DNA from 2 places in the Streptomyces sp. NPDC052299 genome. Region 2 is predicted to be linked to the other one. Evidence: riboswitches for the same ligand, from Rfam matches in the RefSeq annotation. Region 2 holds a riboswitch; the other holds the start of a gene.

Region 1 (7,430 bases), on a different contig from region 2:
CCAAGAAGTCATGAGTAGCCAAGAGATTCCAGAAGAGAACCTGCCCGAAGAGCAGGGTGCCGCGCACGGCGCGGTGGACCAGGCGCACGACGACCCGTTCGCCGACCCGGGGCTGCCGGCCCACAAGCCGCGCATCCAGGACATCGACGAGCGGGCCGCGAAGCGCTCCGAGCGCACCGTCGCGACCATGTTCCTGTTGTCCATGCTGGCGACGGTGGGCTTCATCGCCTCGTACGTCATCTTCCCGGTCGACAAGATCGTCTTCATCTTCCCGTTCGGTCATGTCAGCGCGCTCAACTTCTCCCTGGGTCTGACCCTGGGGCTGGCGCTCTTCCTGATCGGCGCGGGTGCCGTCCACTGGGCGCGCACCCTGATGTCCGACGTCGAGGTCGCCGACGACCGGCACGCCATCGAGGCGACGCCCGAGGTCAAGGCGAAGGTGCTGTCCGACTTCGCGGACGGCGCCCGGGAGTCCGCGCTCGGCCGGCGCAAGCTGATCCGCAACACCATGTTCGGCGCGCTGGCCCTGGTGCCGCTCTCCGGTGTGGTGCTGCTGCGCGACCTCGGTCCGCTGCCGGAGAAGAAGCTCCGCAAGACCCTGTGGGCCGAGGGCAAGCAGCTCGTCAACATGAACACGATGGAGCCGCTGCGTCCCGAGGACGTGGTCGTCGGTTCGCTGACCTTCGCCATGCCCGAGGGCCTGGAGGAGCACGACGAGGACTTCCAGACGCAGATCGCCAAGGCCGCCCTGATGATCATCCGCATCGAGCCGGACGACATCAAGGACAAGCGCGAGCGCGAGTGGGCGCACGAGGGCATCGTGGCCTTCTCGAAGATCTGCACGCACGTCGGCTGCCCGATCAGCCTGTACGAGCAGCAGACGCACCACGTGCTCTGCCCGTGCCACCAGTCCACCTTCGACCTCTCCGACGGCGCCCGCGTCATCTTCGGTCCGGCCGGCCACGCCCTTCCGCAGCTGCGGATCGGCGTGAACAGCGAGGGCAACCTCCAGGCGCTCGGTGACTTCGAAGAGCCCGTCGGTCCTGCATTCTGGGAGCGCGGATGAGTACTGCGACGAACACACCCGGCGCAGCGGCGCCGGGCAACCGCAAGGCGCCCGCCGGTGAGCGGGTGGCCGACTGGGCCGACGGACGGCTGGGGATCTACTCCCTCGCCAAGGCCAACATGCGCAAGATCTTCCCGGACCACTGGTCCTTCATGCTCGGTGAGATCTGCCTCTACAGCTTCATCATCATCATCCTCACGGGTGTGTACCTGACGCTGTTCTTCCACCCGAGCATGAACGAGGTCGTCTACCACGGCCCGTACGAGCCCATGCAGGGCATCCGGATGTCGGAGGCTTACGCCTCGACGCTGGACATCAGCTTCGACGTCCGCGGTGGTCTGCTGGTCCGGCAGATCCACCACTGGGCCGCGGTCATCTTCCTGGCCGGCATGTTCGTGCACATGATGCGCGTGTTCTTCACCGGCGCGTACCGCAAGCCGCGCGAGATCAACTGGCTGTTCGGCTTCCTGCTGTTCGTCCTCGGCATGTTCACCGGTTTCACCGGTTACTCGCTGCCGGACGACCTGCTCTCCGGTACCGGTGTCCGCTTCACCCAGGGCGCGATCCTGTCGACGCCGATCGTGGGTACGTACATCTCGATGTTCCTGTTCGGCGGGGAGTTCCCCGGCGGCGACATCATCGCGAGGTTCTACTCGATCCACATCCTGCTGCTGCCGGGCATCATGCTCGGGCTCGTGGTCGGCCACCTCATCCTGGTCTTCTACCACAAGCACACCCAGTTCGCGGGTCCCGGACGCACCAACAAGAACGTCGTCGGCATGCCCCTGCTGCCGGTGTACATGGCGAAGGCCGGCGGGTTCTTCTTCCTGGTCTTCGGCTTCATCGCGATCATCGCGGCGATCGCCTCGATCAACCCGATCTGGGCCATCGGCCCGTACCGCCCCGACCAGGTGTCCACGGGCGCCCAGCCGGACTGGTACATGGGCTTCGCCGAGGGCTTCGTCCGTGTGATGCCGGGCTGGGAGATCAACCTCTGGGGCCACACGCTGGTCCTGGGTGTCTTCATCCCGCTCGTCCTGTTCGGTGTGGTGCTCGGTGCGCTGGCCCTGTGGCCGTTCATCGAGTCCTGGATCACCGGCGACAAGCGCGAGCACCACATCCTGGACAAGCCGCGCAACGCGCCGACCCGGACGGCCCTCGGTGTCGCCTGGGTGACGATCTACTTCGTCATGCTGATCGGTGGCGGCAACGACATCTGGGCGACGCACTTCAGCCTCTCGCTCAACTCGATCAGCTGGTTCGTCCGTATCGCCTTCTTCGTCGGCCCGGTCATCTCGTTCATCGTGACCCGGCGGATCTGCCTCGGCCTTCAGCGCCGCGACAAGGAGAAGGTGCTGCACGGCCGCGAGTCCGGGCTCATCAAGCGCCTGCCGCACGGTGAGTTCGTCGAGGTCCACGAGCCGCTGTCGCCGGAGGCCCGGTACAAGCTCACCGCGCACGAGCAGTACAAGCCGCTCGAGATCGGCCCGACGGTCGACGAGAACGGCGTGGAGCGCAAGGTCTCCGCGGTCACCAAGGTTCGGGCGCGGCTCAGCAAGAGCCTGTACGGCGAGAACAACCAGATCGCCAAGCCCACCGCCGAGGAGTACAAGGAGATCACCAGCGGCCACGGCCACCACTGATCACCCGTTCTGATCGCCACGGCGAGAGCCCCGTCCATCCGCTGGACGGGGCTCTTTGCCGTCTCCGGGGCTCGATAGGGTGGAGCCGATCCCTTATCGGCTGTGGACCCCAGGAGCGGACCATGAACGTTGTGACCCCGGACGGCGGCGACAGCGTGGCGGCCTTCTCCTGGCCCAGCGTGCTGACCCCCCTGCTGCGCGGCGAGGACCTGAGCGCCGACGCCACCGCGTGGGCCATGGACCGCGTCATGAGCGGCGAGGCGACCGACGCGCAGATCGCCGGATTCGCGGTCGCCCTGCGCGCGAAGGGCGAGACGGTCACCGAGGTCACCGGCCTGGTCCGCGCGATGTACGAGCACGCCACGACCATCGAGGTCCCCGGCCGCACCGTCGACATCGTCGGCACCGGCGGCGACATGGCCAAGACCGTCAACATCTCGACCATGTCCGCCATCGTGATCGCGGGGACGGGCGCCAAGGTCGTCAAGCACGGCAGCCGCTCCGCCTCGTCGGCCAGCGGCTCCTCCGACGTGCTGGGCAAGCTCGGCGTGAACCTGGAGCTGTCCCCGCAGCGCGTCGTGGAGGTGGCCGAGGAGGCGGGCATCACCTTCTGCTTCGCGGTGAAGTTCCACCCCGCCCTGCGCCACGCGGCCAAGGCGCGCGCGGAGCTCGGCGCGCCGACCACGTTCAACATCCTGGGCCCGCTCACCAATCCGGCCCGGGTGCGCTCCCAGGCGATCGGGGTGGCCGACCTGCGCATGGCCCCCATCGTCGCGGGCGTCCTTGCCGAGCGGGGCAACTCCGCCCTGGTCTTCCGCGGCGACGACGGGCTGGACGAGCTGACCACCACCGCGACCTCGCGGGTCTGGGTGGCCCGGGACGGCGTGGTCCGCGAGGAGACCTTCGACCCGCGCGACGTGGGCGTCGAGCTGGTCCCGGTGGAGGCGCTGCGCGGCGCGGACGCCTCGTACAACGCGGACGTGGCGCGCCGGCTGCTGGCCGGGGAGACCGGTCCGGTGCGGGACGCCGTGCTGCTCAACTCGGCGGCGGCGCTGGTGGCGCTGGACCCGGGCGAGGGGTCGCTCACCGAGCAGATCCGGGCGGGTATGGAGAAGGCCGCCGAGGCGATCGACTCGGGTGCGGCCGGGCGGGCGCTGGAGAGATGGGTCGTCGCCAGCAACGCCTGAGCGCGTCGGTGTGCGGCAGGGCGCAGTCCGGATCGCGGACTGCGCCTTGCGCGTTCCCGTACGTATGGCAAGATGCTGCGCAGGTCATGAGTGACAGCGACTACGGCCCCGGCCCGCTGTCCGGCAACCCTCCGTCCGTGGCGGGGTGCCCCGGGTGAAGACCAGGCCGCAGGCAGCGAGGTCTGCGGCAAGCGCGGACCCCTCGACGTCGCGAGACGTCCACCCGTGGGGTCCTTGGTCCTCAGGGAGCCTCTTGTGAGCAAGCGAATGCGTTAGGGCCCGAGGCCCTTCTCCGCACACCCTTCTTCTCTTCCTCTCCGTGCCGCCACGTCTGCGTCGGCGCGCGGAATTCGCCTGCCTGTTACGGGAGTTCGCCATGTCTGTCTTCACCGCTGCCGCCGACCAGTCGCTTTGTGCCCCGCTGCCGGTTCTGGGCGAGGATGTCCTCGTCCCGCTGGTCACCGGTGGTGAGGTCGGCTACGCCGCGCTGGACTACGCGGCGAGCGCCCCGGCGCTGAAGCGGGTCTGGGACGACGTGGCCGCGTACGCCCCGTACTACGGCAGCGTGCACCGGGGTGCCGGATACCTCTCGCAGCTCTCCACGGACCTCTTCGAGTCGAGCCGGGCCACGGTGGCGGAGTTCCTGGGCTGCCGCCCCGAGGACCAGGTGGTCTTCACCCGGTCCACCACGGACTCGCTGAACCTGCTGGCCGCCGCGCTGCCCGCCGACTGCCAGGTCTTCGTCTTCGAGACCGAGCACCACGCCTCGCTGCTGCCCTGGCGCGACGCCCGCGTCACCTACCTGAACGCCCCGCGCACCCCCGCCCAGGCCGTCGCCACACTGGAGCGGGCCCTCGCGGACCGTGAGCCCCACGGCCCCGCGCTGGTCTGCGTCACCGGCGCCTCCAACGTGACCGGCGAGCTGTGGCCGGTACGGGAGCTGGCCGCCGCCGCGCACGCCCACGGTGCGCGGATCGTCCTGGACGCCGCCCAGCTCGCCCCGCACCACCCCGTGGACATCGCCGAGCTCGACGTGGACTGGGTCGCCTTCTCCGGGCACAAGCTGTACGCGCCCTTCGGCTCGGGCGTGCTGGCCGGCCGGGCGGACTGGCTGTGCGAGGCCGAGCCGTACCTGGCGGGCGGCGGCGCCTCCCGCACGGTGGCCCGGCGGGCGGACGGCGGCGTGGACGTCGAGTGGCACACCACGGCCGCCCGCCACGAGGCCGGCTCGCCCAACGTCATCGGCGTCTACTCCATCGCCTCCGCCTGCAAGGCGCTCACCGAGGCCGGATTCGACCGGCTGGTCGCCCGCGAGCAGCACCTCGTCCGCGAGGTCCTGGCGGGGCTGGCCGAGGTCCCCGAGGTGAAGGTGCTCTCGCTGTTCGGGGACGACGCGCCGAGGGTCGGCGTGATCTCGTTCGTGGTGGAGGGCTGGAACAGCTCCCACTTCGCCGCCGCCCTCTCCGCCGAGTACGGCATCGGGGTGCGCGACGGCCTCTTCTGCGCCCACCCGCTCGTGCGCACCCTGCTCGGCAGCGACCCGGGCGAGGCAGGGGAGTGCGGTGCGCCGGAGGCCCGGCCCGGCGAACGGTCCCTGAACGCGATCCGCGTCAGCTTCGGCGCCGGGACCCCGGACGAGCACGTCGAGCGCTTCCTGCGCGCGGTCCGGGAGCTGGTGAGCGACGGGGCCCGCTGGAAGTACCGCACCGAGGACGGCCGTTGCGTGCCGGACCGGGGCGCCGCTCAGGTCTGACGCGCCGGTGGGTCCGCCGGGTACGGGGTCCGTACCCGGCTTCGGCGTACGCCGTTACGCGTCCAGGCCGATGGAGAACGCGGCCTCCAGGTCGTGCTGCGAGTACGTACGGAAGGCGACGTGGGTGTCGGTCGCCTCGACGCCCTGGATCTTGCTGATCCGGCCGGGGATGACCTCGGCCAGGTCGTCGTGCTTGGCCACCCGGACCATGGCGATCAGGTCGTAGGTGCCGGTGACCGAGAAGACCTCGCTGACGCTGTCCAGCGCGGCGATGGCCTCGGCGATCTCGGGAATCCGGTCCACGCTGGTTTTGATGAGCACGATCGCGGTGATCACGGCTGTGTTTCTCCCTCGGTGGCCGTGGCTGGAGCCTTCACTCTAGGGCCTCCGGTGTCGCGCCTGTAGCGACCCCAGGCGTAGAGGAAGCCGGTCGCGAAGCCGACGACGTGGGCCAGGTACGCCACGCCCGGGCCGCTTCCCGCGCCCTCGGCCGCCAGCCACTGGAGCACGAACCAGAAGATCAGCACCACCCACGCGGGGAAGCGCAGCGGCAGGAACAGCAGGAACGGGAAGACGCTGGTCACCCGGGCCCGGGGGAAGAGGTAGAGGAACGCCCCCAGCACCGCCGAGATCGCCCCCGACGCGCCGACGAGCGTCTGGTCGGACGTGGCGTGCGCGGCGGCGTACGCGAGCAGCGCCAGATAGCCGCAGCCCAGGTAGAACAGCGCGAACTCGGTGTGCCCCATGCGTTCCTCGGCCATCGCGCCGAACACGTACAGGAACAGCATGTTGCCCAGCAGGTGCAGCCAGCTGCCGTGCACGAACAGCGCGGTGAAGGGGGTGAGCAGGGCGTGCGCCGAGCCGTCCCACAGCTCGCTCGGGATCACGCCCCACCGCTCGAAGTAGCCCGCCTGAGCGGCGAGCAGCGCGTCGGCCCCGCCGCGCACCGGAACGAAGCCGGAGAGCGGGCTGATCACGAAGACCGCGCAGCACAGGGCGATGAGGGCGTACGTCACCGGTGGCCCGCCCGAAGTGGCCGCGCGCAGGAGCCTGCCCGCGGCGGCCCGCCGATCGATCATGAACAGAGCATGACGCAAACGGAGCGAACGGGACAGACCGCCTCGCCGTGCCGGGGAGATGCGCCGAGGCCGTAGGGTGACGGGTGGACATCCGCAGTTCGACGGCGCACCGCGAGACCCTTGTCCGGCAGCTCTCGGCTCGACGAAAGAGGACGCACGATGACGACCGTTCCCCAGCCGACCGACACGACCCGCTGGCGCTGCACGCTCTGCGGGAACCTCACGCGCTTCGACGTGACGCGGTCCTCGAAGGTCGTGGAGTACGTGCACCTCGACCTGGCCGGTGAGTCGAGCGTCGAGGAACGCGAGGTGGTCAGTGAGACCATCGAGTCGGTCCGTTGTCGTTGGTGCAACGCGGTGGACCAGATCGAGCTCGTCGACAGGCCGGGTGCCGACTCCTGACGGGGCCGTGCGGAGACAACACAATGGGGTGACGGATGGTGGAGCAGCCCGAGGGCGGCGCCGCGTCGGCCAACGGGGCCGACGACGCCGTGGAGGCGCTCGACCGCCCGCTGCCCGAAGGGGTAAGGCGCCGGGTCGTCGCACTGGTCTCCGACGCGTTCGGCGGCCTCACGGTCGCCGAACTGCCCGCCCAGCTGAGGCAGTACGCCCGCTTCACGGCCTCCCGGCGCGCCAAGTTCGCCGGGACCGCCATGGCGGCCGCGGTGGCGAACGACGACGGGTTCCGCCGCCGCATCGGTG
Region 2 (7,430 bases):
GCGTGACCTTCGCCGGGTCGAGGATGCCCTCGGCGATCATGTCGACGTACTCGCCGGTCGCGGCGTTCAGGCCGTGACCGATCGGCAGGTTGCGCACCTTCTCGACGACGACGCCGCCCTCGAGACCACCGTTGACGGCGATCTGCTTGAGCGGGGCCTCCAGGGCGAGCTTCACGGCGTTGGCGCCGGTCGCCTCGTCACCCGAGAGCTCCAGCTTCTCGAAGACGGCCGAGGCCTGGAGCAGAGCCACGCCACCACCGGCGACGATGCCCTCCTCGACGGCGGCCTTGGCGTTGCGCACCGCGTCCTCGATGCGGTGCTTGCGCTCCTTGAGCTCGACCTCGGTGGCGGCACCGGCCTTGATGACGGCCACGCCGCCGGCCAGCTTCGCCAGGCGCTCCTGGAGCTTCTCGCGGTCGTAGTCCGAGTCGGAGTTCTCGATCTCGGCACGGATCTGGTTGACGCGGCCCTGGACCTGGTCGCTGTCACCGGCGCCGTCGACGATCGTCGTCTCGTCCTTGGTGATGACGACCTTGCGGGCGCGGCCGAGCAGGTCGAGACCGGCGTTCTCCAGCTTGAGGCCGACCTCCTCGGAGATGACGGTGCCGCCCGTGAGGATGGCGATGTCACCGAGCATGGCCTTGCGGCGGTCGCCGAAGCCCGGGGCCTTGACGGCGACGGACTTGAAGGTGCCGCGGATCTTGTTGACGACCAGGGTCGACAGGGCCTCGCCCTCGACGTCCTCGGCGATGATCAGCAGCGGCTTGCCGGACTGCATGACCTTCTCCAGCAGCGGAAGGAGGTCCTTCACGTTGCTGACCTTGGAGTTGACGATCAGGATGTACGGGTCGTCCAGGGACGACTCCATGCGCTCCATGTCGGTGGCGAAGTACGCCGAGATGTAGCCCTTGTCGAAGCGCATGCCCTCGGTGAGCTCCAGCTCCAGACCGAAGGTCTGGGACTCCTCGACGGTGATGACGCCTTCCTTGCCGACCTTGTCCATGGCCTCGGCGATGAGCTCGCCGATCTGGGTGTCGGCGGCGGAGATGGAGGCGGTCGAAGCGATCTGCTCCTTGGTCTCCACGTCCTTGGCCTGCTCCAGGAGGGCGGCGGAGACGGCCTCGACGGCCTTCTCGATGCCCCGCTTGAGAGCCATCGGGTTCGCACCCGCGGCCACGTTGCGCAGGCCCTCGCGGACGAGCGCCTGGGCGAGAACGGTGGCGGTGGTCGTACCGTCGCCGGCGACGTCGTCCGTCTTCTTGGCGACCTCCTTGACCAGCTCCGCACCGATCTTCTCGTACGGGTCCTCCAGCTCGATCTCCTTGGCGATGGACACACCATCGTTGGTGATCGTGGGGGCGCCCCACTTCTTCTCGAGGACGACGTTGCGACCCTTGGGGCCAAGGGTGACCTTGACGGCGTCGGCGAGCTGGTTCATGCCGCGCTCGAGACCGCGCCGGGCCTCCTCGTCGAACGCGATGATCTTGGCCATGTGAAGTGGTCCTCCCGGACAGGGGTGGATTGCTCCGGACCGAGTGGCGCCCGCGACGGACGGCCTGCGTGCCCTGCGGTTCCTTCCCCGCCTGGCGTGCGGGCCTCACCGGCCCGGTCCAAATTCTGTCACTCTCACCTGGAGAGTGCTAAGCCAATGATTAGCACTCGACCCCCTCGAGTGCAAGCGCCTCATGCCGGAGTGTGGACAACCTCCGGACGCCCCCGGGCGGCCCCCGGACACGACGAAGGGCCCGTACCCCCTGGGTACGGGCCCTTCGTGCGTGCGTGGCGTCGCGGCCGACGTGCCGTGCCGGGCTCAGCCGACGGCGAGCTTGACCATGTCCGCCTGCGGCCCCTTCTGGCCCTGCGAGATTTCGAACTCGACCCGCTGACCTTCTTCGAGGGTGCGGTACCCGTCCATCTGGATCGCGCTGTAGTGGACGAATACATCCGCACCACCGTCGACCGCGATGAAGCCGTACCCCTTCTCCGCGTTGAACCACTTGACGGTGCCCTGAGCCATGCCTAACTCCCCTGTAACGTGTGTGCGCCGAAGCGCGTCGACCGCGGCTGAATGTATCTGCCCAACTGCCCTGTGCGACAGGTCAATCGGACGACAATTCTGCGCAGCACCGATCGCCCGAATATGAGGAATTCATGAGCTTGCGGGGCAAGTCGGGCCCGGCAAAGGTGACTTAAGGCGCAAGAGGTTCAGGCACATTGGCTGCTTCTGATCGTGGCGCGGCGCATTCTCGTATGCGAGGGGCACGGGCAGCGAAGGGGACTTCCCACACTCTACCCCGTTCAACCATGCAGAATTGCCCCCTCCGTTTCTCTCACGGAGGGGGCAATTGCGGTGACGCCACGGAGCCTTGGGCTCAGCAGCCGCCGGCCACGGCGGGGATGATCGAGATGCCGGCGCCGTCCGGGGTGGCCGCGTCGAGGCCGCCTTCAAAGCGCACGTCGTCGTCGTTGACGTACACGTTGACGAAGCGGCGCAGCTTGCCCTGGTCGTCGAGCACGCGGGCGGCGATGCCCGGGTGGTCCTTCTCCAGCGAGGCGATGACCTCGGAGAGGGTCGCGCCCTCGGCCGGGACCTCGGCCTGGCCGCCGGTGTAGGTGCGGAGGATGGTGGGAATGCGGACCTTGACGCTCATGGCGGTGCCTTCCTGAAGTCTCGGGTGGTCAGCTGGTGGCGAGTCCGGCGGCGCGGAAGGCGTCCAGGCTCGGGCGGATCGTGGCGGTCGCCTGCGAGGTGTCGGCCACCGCGTCCAGCGTCTTGAGGCCGTCCCCCGTGTTCAGGACGACGGTGGTGAGCGCCGGGTCGAGCAGGCCGGCCTCGATCAGCTTCTTCGTCACGCCGACCGTCACCCCGCCCGCCGTCTCGGCGAAGATGCCCTCGGTGCGGGCCAGCAGCTTGATCGCGTCCACGACCTGCTCGTCGTCGACGTCCTCGACGGCGCCGCCGGTGCGGCGGGCGATGTCCAGGACGTACGGGCCGTCGGCCGGGTTGCCGATCGCGAGGGACTTGGCGATCGTGTTCGGCTTCTGCGGGCGGACCACGTCGTGGCCGGCCTTGAAGGCGGTGGACACCGGGGAGCAGCCCTCGGCCTGGGCGCCGAAGATCTTGTACGGCTTGTCCTCGACCAGGCCGAGCTTGATCAGCTCCTGGAGGCCCTTGTCGATCTTCGTGAGCTGCGAGCCGGACGCGATCGGGATGACGATCTGGTCGGGCAGCTGCCAGCCGAGCTGCTCGCAGATCTCGTACGCGAGCGTCTTGGAGCCCTCGCCGTAGTACGGGCGCAGGTTCACGTTGACGAAGCCCCAGCCCTCGCCGAGCGGGTCGCCGATGAGCTCGGAGCAGAAGCGGTTGACGTCGTCGTAGTTGCCCTCGATGCCGACCAGCTCACCGCCGTACACCGCGGCCATGACGACCTTGCCCTGCTCCAGGTCGTGCGGGATGAACACGCAGGACCGCAGGCCCGCGCGGGACGCGGCGGCGCCGACCGCACCGGCGAGGTTGCCGGTCGAGGAGCAGGAGAGCGTGGTGAAGCCGAAGGCGCGGGCGGCCTCGACGGCGATGGCGACGACACGGTCCTTGAAGGAGTGCGTCGGGTTGCCGGAGTCGTCCTTGACGTACAGGCCGCCGGTCACACCCAGCTCGCGGGCGAGGTTGTCGGCCTTGACCAGCTTGGTGAAGCCGGGGTTGAGATTGGGCTTGTCGGCCACGTCGGCGGGCACCGGCAGCAGCGGCGCGTAACGCCAGATGTTGTTCGGGCCGGCCTCGATGCGCTTCTTCAGCTCGTCGGGGGAGCCGCTCGGCAGGTCGTACGCCACTTCGAGCGGCCCGAAACAGGACGCACAGGCGAAAATGGGACCGAGCGCGAACCGTTCACCGCACTCGCGGCAGGAAAGGGCCGCGGCGGGACCGAGGTCCACGGAAGATTCGGTGCTTGCTGCGACGGTTTCAACAGCCATGATGGCGAGGCCCTTTCTCCTCATCTTCCTCACGGCGCGTTTCGCCGCGAGACGGAATTGGCACCTTCCCCACCTGACCTCGCGGTCGGCAGGAGGGTTGCCGGGACTTCAACGGGCCGTTCCCTCTGTCCCTCTGGATGAGCGCTGTGGCGACGGATCATGGATCGGATCCGTGCGTTTGTCGGCGGACCGACCCCGGCATGCGATGGCCGTCCGCGTTGTTCAAGACTGTAACCGAAGGACCGGACGGGTGAGACAGGCGTCCGTACCGCGAGATGGATCACATACAGGGAGTATCGACCGTGCTCGAAGAGGTCGAACGCTGGCTGACCAGGCGTTCCTGGTCGGCCGCCGACCACCCGCCGGCGAGCGTGCGGACCGGCGCGAACGGTACGGGCGTGAGCGTCGTTCTACCGGCACTCAACGAGGCCGCGACCGTCGGTGACATCGTCGCGACGATCCGGCGGGAGCTGATGGAGCGCATCCCGCTGGTGGACGAGCTGGTCGTGATCGACTCGGGCTCCACGGACGCCACCGCCGAGGTCGCCCGCCGCGCGGGCGCCCGGGTCGTCCACCGCGACGCCATCCTGCCCCGCCTCCCCGCCGTCCCCGGCAAGGGCGAGGTGCTGTGGCGGTCGCTCCTGGTGACCAGCGGCGACATCCTGTGCTTCATCGACGCGGACCTGAAGGACTTCTCGGCCGACTTCGTCTCCGGCATCGTCGGCCCGCTGCTCGCCCACCCCGAGGTGCAGTTCGTCAAGGCCATGTACGACCGGCCGCTCGGCGAGCTGCCCGGCCAGGGCGGCCGCGTCACCGAGCTGGTGGCCCGGCCCCTGCTGAACCTGCACTGGCCGCTCCTCGCGGGCTTCGTCCAGCCGCTGGGCGGCGAGTACGCCGTCCGCCGCTCGCTCCTGGAGCGGCTGCCGTTCCCGGTCGGTTACGGGGTCGAGCTCGGCCTGCTCGTGGACGCGCTGCACACCGTGGGCCTCGACGCCCTCGCCCAGGTGGACGTCGGCGTCCGCGTCCACCGCCACCAGGACGGCCAGGCGCTCGGCCGGATGGCCGCCGCGATCCACCGCACCGCGCAGGTGCGGCTCTCCCGGGGCCATCTGGTGCGCCCCTCGCTGACCCAGTTCGAACGCGGGCCGGACGGGTTCGTTCCCCGGACCTACCCCGTCGACACCCAGGAGCGGCCGCCCATGTGCGAGATCGAGGAGTACGTGGCGCGCCGCGCGGCCTGATCACGACCCGAGGCCGTCCGACTTCGTACGTTTGGGCGGATCGGGTTCGGGCTAGATTCCGGCCATGGTCTCCGAGCACGCACCCCAGCCCGCTGCCCAGGTTCTCGTCGCGTCCAACCGCGGCCCCGTCTCGTACGCCGTGGGCGACGACGGCACCCTCGAAGCGAAACGGGGCGGGGGCGGACTCGTCTCCGGCCTCAGCGCCGTGGACGACAAGATGTGGGTCTGCGCCGCCCTCGGCGACGGCGACCGCGAGGCGGTGCGCCGGGGGGTCGGCGAGCCGGGCGTCCGGATGCTCGACATCGACGCGCGGGTGCACGCCGACGCGTACAACGGCATCGCGAACTCCGTGCTGTGGTTCGTCCACCACATGCTGTACCAGACGCCCGTCGAGCCCGTCTTCGACGCGGAGTTCCGCAGGCAGTGGGCGTCCTTCGAGGCGTACAACCGCGCCTTCGCCGAGGCGCTGGCCGAGGAAGCGGGCGAGGGAGCGGCCGTCCTCGTGCAGGACTACCACCTCTCGCTGGTCCCCGGCATGCTCCGCGAGCTCCGCCCCGACCTGCGGATCGGCCACTTCTCGCACACCCCGTGGGCGCCCGTCGACTACTTCCGGCTGCTCCCCGACGACATCGCCGAGCAGCTGCTGCGCGGCATCCTCGGCGCCGACCGCGCCGCCTTCCTGACCCGCCGCTGGGCGGACGCCTTCATCGGCTGCTGCACGGAGATCCTGGGCGGCACCGGGCGCACCCGCGTCGGTGTCCACGGCCTGGGCGCCGACGCCGGATTCCTGCGGAGCCGGGCGCACGAGGCGGACGTGGACGAGCGGATGGCCGCCCTGCGCGAGCAGATCGGCCCCGACCGGAAGACCGTCGTCCGGGTCGACCGCACGGAACTCTCCAAGAACATCGTCCGGGGCCTCCACGCCTACCGCACCCTGCTGGACGAACACCCCGAGTGGCGCGAGCGCGTCGTGCACGTCGCCTTCGCCTACCCCTCGCGCCAGGACCTCGCGGTCTACCGCGAGTACACCGCGGAGGTCCAGCAGGTCGCCGACGCGATCAACAAGACGTACGGCACGGCCGGCTGGACCCCGGTCGTCCTGCACGTCAAGGACGACTTCGCCCGCTCGCTCGCCGCGTACCGGCTGGCCGACGTCGCCCTCGTCAACCCGATCCGGGACGGCATGAACCTGGTCGCCAAGGAGGTCCCGGTCGTCTCCGACGAGGGCTGCGCACTGGTCCTGTCGCGGGAGGCCGGAGCCTACGAGGAGCTGGGCGAGCACGCGTTCACGGTCAACCCGTACGACGTCTCGGCCACGGCGGACGCGCTGCACGAGGCGCTGACGCTCCCGGACGACGTGCGGGCCGCCCGCACGGAACGGCTGGCCGAGGCGGCGACCGCGCTGCCGCCGCAGCAGTGGTTCCTGGACCAGCTGGACGCGCTGCGGCGGGACTAGGGCGGTCCTGGCGTCCTCAGGCGAGGCGGTCGGCGAGGTCCCGCAGGTACCGCACGACCGCGCCCGGCCCCGGCAGGGCCAGGTCGGCGCGTTCGGCGAGCTCCGGCACCTCGGCGCTGCCGCTGCAGACGAGCAGCCCGGGGACGGGTGCCGCCCGGTCCGTGCGCAGCTTCTCCACGGCCGCGAACGCGGCGAGGTCGCCCAGGTCGTCGCCCGCGTACAGCACGGACGTGGCGCCGATCTCACGCACGTACTCGGTGAGCGCGACGCCCTTGTCCATGCCCGGCGGGCGCAACTCCAGGACCAGGCGCCCCGGTTCGACGATCAGCCCGTGCCGCGCGGCCAGCTCGCCGAGGGGCCCGCACAGCGCGTCGAACGCGGCCTGCGGGTCGGCGGCGCGGCGGGTGTGCACGGCGAGGGCGCGGCCCTTGTCCTCGGTCCAGGTCTCCCCCTCGGGGTCGAACCGCGCGAGTACGCCGGGGAGTTCGGCGCGCACGGCGTCCACTCCCGGGTGCGGGGCGGGGGCGTGCACGGTCCCGGTCACGGCGTCCCAGCGCTCGGCGCCGTAATGCCCGAGCACGACGAGGTGGTCGAGCCCTTCGACCCCGGCGACCCCGGCATACCGCACGGCGACCTCGGCGGGGCGCCCGGTGATCACGGCCACGGACGCGACCTTCGGCGCGAGGGCGGCGAGCGCCGCCACGGCTCCGGGGTGCGCCCGCGCCTGCTCGGGGTCCGGCACGATGTCCGCCAGCGTCCCG

The links. Region 2 has a riboswitch for S-adenosylmethionine ahead of thrC (threonine synthase). Riboswitches for the same ligand answer to the same signal wherever they lie in the genome.
Region 1: linked by a shared signal. The riboswitch ahead of AB0L33_RS25900 (aminotransferase class V-fold PLP-dependent enzyme) and the one ahead of thrC (threonine synthase) in region 2 are both predicted to bind S-adenosylmethionine.

Annotation. Positions count from the first base shown of each region.
Region 1 covers NZ_JBFAUP010000016.1:139,805-147,234, reverse strand. Annotated here, with positions in the region: gene AB0L33_RS25920 (c-type cytochrome) at 1-14, shown strand, start outside; gene AB0L33_RS25915 (Rieske 2Fe-2S domain-containing protein) at 11-1,066, shown strand; gene AB0L33_RS25910 (cytochrome bc complex cytochrome b subunit) at 1,063-2,709, shown strand; gene trpD (anthranilate phosphoribosyltransferase) at 2,832-3,896, shown strand; SAM riboswitch class IV at 3,979-4,096, shown strand; gene AB0L33_RS25900 (aminotransferase class V-fold PLP-dependent enzyme) at 4,273-5,649, shown strand; gene AB0L33_RS25895 (Lrp/AsnC ligand binding domain-containing protein) at 5,704-5,985, opposite strand; gene AB0L33_RS25890 (rhomboid family intramembrane serine protease) at 5,982-6,728, opposite strand; gene AB0L33_RS25885 (hypothetical protein) at 6,888-7,130, shown strand; gene AB0L33_RS25880 (NYN domain-containing protein) at 7,169-7,430, shown strand, end outside.
Region 2 covers NZ_JBFAUP010000004.1:298,906-306,335, forward strand. Annotated here, with positions in the region: gene groL (chaperonin GroEL) at 1-1,492, opposite strand, end outside; gene AB0L33_RS09175 (cold-shock protein) at 1,811-2,017, opposite strand; gene AB0L33_RS09180 (MoaD/ThiS family protein) at 2,373-2,651, opposite strand; gene thrC (threonine synthase) at 2,680-3,972, opposite strand; SAM riboswitch class I at 3,990-4,116, opposite strand; gene AB0L33_RS09190 (glucosyl-3-phosphoglycerate synthase) at 4,275-5,213, shown strand; gene AB0L33_RS09195 (trehalose-6-phosphate synthase) at 5,278-6,669, shown strand; gene otsB (trehalose-phosphatase) at 6,686-7,430, opposite strand, start outside.